DNA from 2 places in the Bradyrhizobium sp. 2TAF36 genome. Region 1 is predicted to be linked to the other one. Evidence: predicted binding sites of a transcription regulator. Region 1 holds the regulator's gene; the other holds the start of a gene.
What was found. Region 1 encodes PhoB, which activates phosphate uptake and scavenging genes when phosphate is short. Its sites were predicted from a motif close to TGTCATNNANCTGTCAT; they were not measured.
Positions count from the first base shown of each region.

Region 2: a site for PhoB is predicted at 1,194-1,210, ahead of ugpB (sn-glycerol-3-phosphate ABC transporter substrate-binding protein UgpB). Genes of this name have one in related genera too.

Region 1 is NZ_JBFRFR010000011.1:48,141-50,339, reverse strand. It holds gene pstB (phosphate ABC transporter ATP-binding protein PstB) at 1-172, shown strand, start outside; gene phoU (phosphate signaling complex protein PhoU) at 184-900, shown strand; gene phoB (phosphate regulon transcriptional regulator PhoB) at 916-1,623, shown strand; gene AB4Z51_RS08375 (GcrA family cell cycle regulator) at 1,860-2,199, opposite strand, start outside.
Region 2 is NZ_JBFRFR010000013.1:106,771-108,969, reverse strand. It holds gene ugpB (sn-glycerol-3-phosphate ABC transporter substrate-binding protein UgpB) at 1-1,143, opposite strand, end outside; gene AB4Z51_RS10160 (CaiB/BaiF CoA transferase family protein) at 1,361-2,199, opposite strand, start outside.

The DNA of each region.
Region 1 (2,199 bases):
GAACTACACGATCGCGATCGTCACCCACAACATGCAGCAGGCGGCGCGCGTCTCCGACAAGACCGCCTTCATGTATCTCGGCGAGCTGATCGAGTTCGACGACACCAGCAAGATCTTCACGTCGCCGACCGACCGGCGCACGCAGGATTACATCACCGGCCGGTTCGGCTGAGGAGACGGAACATGGGTTCTGAACATACCGCAAAGGCCTTCGACACCGACCTCCAGGAGCTCACGCGCCTGGTCGCCGAGATGGGCGGCATCGCCGAGCGCATGATCGTCGATTCCGTCGACGCGCTGATCCGCCGCGACGTCGCGCTCGGCCAGCGCGTCGTGACCATCGACGCCGAGCTCGACGCGCTCCAGAAGAAGATCGAGGAGCGCGCCGTTCTCACCATCGCGCGCCGCCAGCCGATGGCGGTGGATCTGCGCGAGATCGTCGGCGCCATGCGCGTCGCGACCGATCTCGAGCGGATCGGCGACCTCGCCAAGAACATGGGCAAGCGCGTCGCGGCGCTGGAGACGGATTTCCATCCGCTCAAGCTGTTCCGCGGTCTGGAGCACATGACCGACCTCGTGCAGCAACAGGTCAAGTCGGTGCTGGACGCCTATGCCGCGCACGATCTGCCGGCGGCGATGGCGGTGTGGAAGGGCGACGAGGAAGTCGACGCCATCTGCACCTCGCTGTTCCGCGAGCTCCTCACCTACATGATGGAGGATCCGCGCAACATCTCGTTCTGCATCCATCTGATGTTCTGCGCCAAGAACATCGAGCGCATCGGTGACCACGCCACCAACATCGCCGAGACCGTGTTCTACATGATCGAGGGCCAGGCGATCACCGACAAGCGGCCGAAGGGCGACATGACGACCTTCGCCACGACGGTCCCGAACACTTAAGGAGCGACGAACACCATGGGCGCACGCATTATGGTGGTTGAGGACGAGGAAGCTCTCACCGAGCTTCTCCGCTACAACCTCGAAGGCGACGGCTATGACGTCGAGACGGTGATGCGCGGCGACGACGCCGACACCCGCCTCAAGGAGCACATCCCCGATTTGATCGTGCTCGACTGGATGTTGCCGGGCCTCTCCGGCATCGAGCTGTGCCGGCGGCTGCGCACCCGGCCCGAGACCAAGCAGCTCCCGATCATCATGCTCACCGCGCGCGGCGAGGAGAGCGAGCGGGTGCGGGGCCTTGCGACCGGCGCCGACGACTACATCGTCAAGCCGTTCTCGGTGCCGGAGCTGCTGGCACGCGTGAAGGGCCTGCTCAGGCGCGCCAGCCCCGAGCGGCTCGCCACGGTGCTCGCCTATGGCGACATCGAGCTTGACCGCGACAAGCGTCGCGTGGCGCGTTCGGGCCGGCCGATCGATCTCGGCCCGACCGAATATCGCCTGCTGGAGTTCTTCCTGGAGCATCCCGGCCGCGTATTCTCGCGCGAGCAGCTGCTCGACAGTGTCTGGGGCCGTGACATCTACATCGACGAGCGCACTGTCGACGTCCATATCGGCCGCCTGCGCAAGCTGCTCAATCTCGGCCGCGAGCAGGACCCGATCCGCACCGTCCGCGGTGCGGGCTACGCACTGGACGATCGCTTTGCGAAGGCGGAGCAGGCGTAAGCTTGGTGAGCTGCGGCCGCACCCTCGGTGTCGTCCCGGACAAGCGTAAGCGCAGGTCCGGGACACCCACAGCGAGTGGTTATTGTGTGAAAAGGTAACTCCGAGTCCCCGTAGCCACATCTTGCGGTGGTTAAGGGTCCCGGATCTGCGCGCGCTTGAGGCGCGCTTGTCCGGGACGACATCGGATTTGTTGAGCCGCCATCGTGTGACGGCTCCTTTCCGAGCTCAGAACGACCTCAGCGCGGACCCGGCTTCACCGGCGCGCGCCGGCGATCGGCCGCGGGCTGATACGCCACGCGCGAGTGCTGGGCGCAGTAGGGCAGGCCGGAGAGCGCCTTGCCGCCGCAGAAGAAGAAATCCGGGCTCGAGGGATCGCCGACCGGCCAGTGGCAGGTCGCCTCGTTCAGCTCCAGCAGCGACAGCCGCTGGCTCATCGGCACGACGTTGTCGTAGGTGACCGGTTCGGCCTCGACCTCGACTTCGAAGGCCTGCGCCAGCGCGGTGTTGCCGCGTGCGATCGGGCGGGTCACCCGCATCATGTGCTGGGCGGGGCGCGCCTTGCGCGGCCGCGGCGCT
Region 2 (2,199 bases), on a different contig from region 1:
CTCCTTGTTGGTCAGCTCGATCAGCGGGGTCTCGAGATAGGGCTGATCCTTGTAGAAGCCCTCTTCCTTCGCCTTGGCGTAGGCCGCCTTGGTGATCGGCAGATAGCCCGAGGCCTTGTGGATGTAGACCTGGCGATCGGTGTCGGAGAGGAAGGTCAGGAACTTCGCGACACCCTTGTATTCGTCGGCCGACTTGCCGCCCATCACCCAGAGCGAAGCGCCGCCGATGATCGAGTTCTGCGGCGCGCCCTTGACGTCCGGATAGTATGGCATCGGCACGGCGGTGAAGTTGAACTTGGCCTGCGCCTTGACGTTGCCGAAGAACGCCGACGAGGTCAGGTAGATCGGGCATTCGCCGGAGGTGAAGCGGCCTTCGCCGGTGTTGGTGCGGCCGGCATAGTCGTAAGTCTTGGTCTTCTGCAGCTCGACCAGGGTTTCGAGATGCTTGACCTGGAGCGGGCCGTTGAACTCCAGCACGGTGTCGAAACCGTCGAGGCCGTTGGCCTTGCTGGCGAGCGGCACGTTGTGCCAGGCGGAGAGCTGCTCGAGATTGACCCAGGTGACCCAGGAGCCGGAGAAGCCGCAGGTGTCATGACCCGCTGCCTTCAGTTTCTTGGCGGCCTCGAACGTTTCGGGCCAGGTCTTGGGGATCTCGACGTTCGCCTTCTTGAGCTCGTCGAGGTTGACCCACATGACGGTCGACGACGAGTTGAACGGGAACGACAGCATCTCGCCCTTCGAGGTCGAGTAGTAGCCGGTGATGGCGGGCAGATAGATCTTGGGGTCGAACTTCTCGCCGGCCTCGGCCATCAGCTTGTAGACGGGTTTTACGGCGCCGGTCGCGGCCATCATGGTCGCGGTGCCGACTTCGAACACCTGCATGATGTGCGGGGCGTTGCCGGCGCGGAACGCCGCGATGCCGGCGTTCATCGTATCGGGATAGTTGCCCTTGTAGGTCGGGATCACCTTGTAGTCGGTCTGCGAGGCGTTGAAGTCGGTGGCGAGCTTGACGATGACGTCGTTGTTGGCGCCAGTCATCGCGTGCCACCACTGGATTTCGGTCACGGCCAAGGCCGGCGATGCGCCCATGCCGATTGTGATCGCAACTGCGGCAGCCGCCCCAAAGTGTCGAAGAGCCRTCAAGTAAACCTCCCTTGGCCGTCAAAAAGAAGCGCTTGCGCTAGCAGCGCCATATGACGTTCACATGACTGTGTAAGCGGGAGAAACGAAAGCAGCAAGCGCGGCCAAAAGGGAAGCCGTCAAATAGGCGAATGCCGAGCGCGCAGCCTCCTCCGTTCGCGGCGCACATGCGTGCCCGCGCCGCAGTGCGGCATTTGCTCGGGTGAGGCGGCGAGGGCGTTTAGCGCTTGCGCTCGGGGCCGCAGACGGTGCCCTTTTCGACCATCGCGTCGATCTCCGATTTGGAGTAGCCGAACTCGCCCAGCACCTCCTGGGAGTGCTGGCTGAATTTCGGCGGCAGGCGGCGCAGGCTCGGCTTGCTGCGATCGAGCCGGATCGGCGAGGCCACGCCCTTGTACCAGTCCTTCTCGATGACATCGCCGCGGGCGATCGTGTGCGGGTTGGTCAAGGCCTGGTCGATCTTCTGCACGGGACCTGCGGGCAGGCCGGCGGCGAGCAGACGATTGCACAGCGGCTCGGCCTCGTGCTGGCTGAACACGGCGGCGAGCTCGGCGCGCAGCGCCTCGCGATTGGCGATGCGGTCCTTGTTGCGGGCAAAGCGCGGATCGGTGCCGAGCTCAGGCTTGCCGATTTCCTTGGCGAGCTTGCGGAAGGTGCCGTCATTGCCGACACCGATGAAGATGTCGTCGGTCCTGGTCGGGAAGATCGCGTAAGGCACGAGGTTGGGATGCTCGTTGCCGGTGAGCGACGGCGGCTTGCCGTGCATGAAATAATTCGCGGTGTGCGGATGCATGATGGCAAGGCCGGTCTCGTACAGCGTCGTCTCCAGGAACTGGCCCTGGCCCGAGCGCTGCCGCTCCGACAGCGCCATCAGGATGCCGATCGCCGCATAGAGGCCGGTGGTGATGTCGACCAGCGGCACGCCGATCCGCATCGGTCCGCTCTCGGGAGAGCCGGTCGCCGCGATCATGCCGGTCATCGCCTGGATGATGGCGTCATAGCCGGGATTGCCGCCGCGCGGACCGTCGGCGCCGAAGCCGCAGATCCGGCAATGCACGA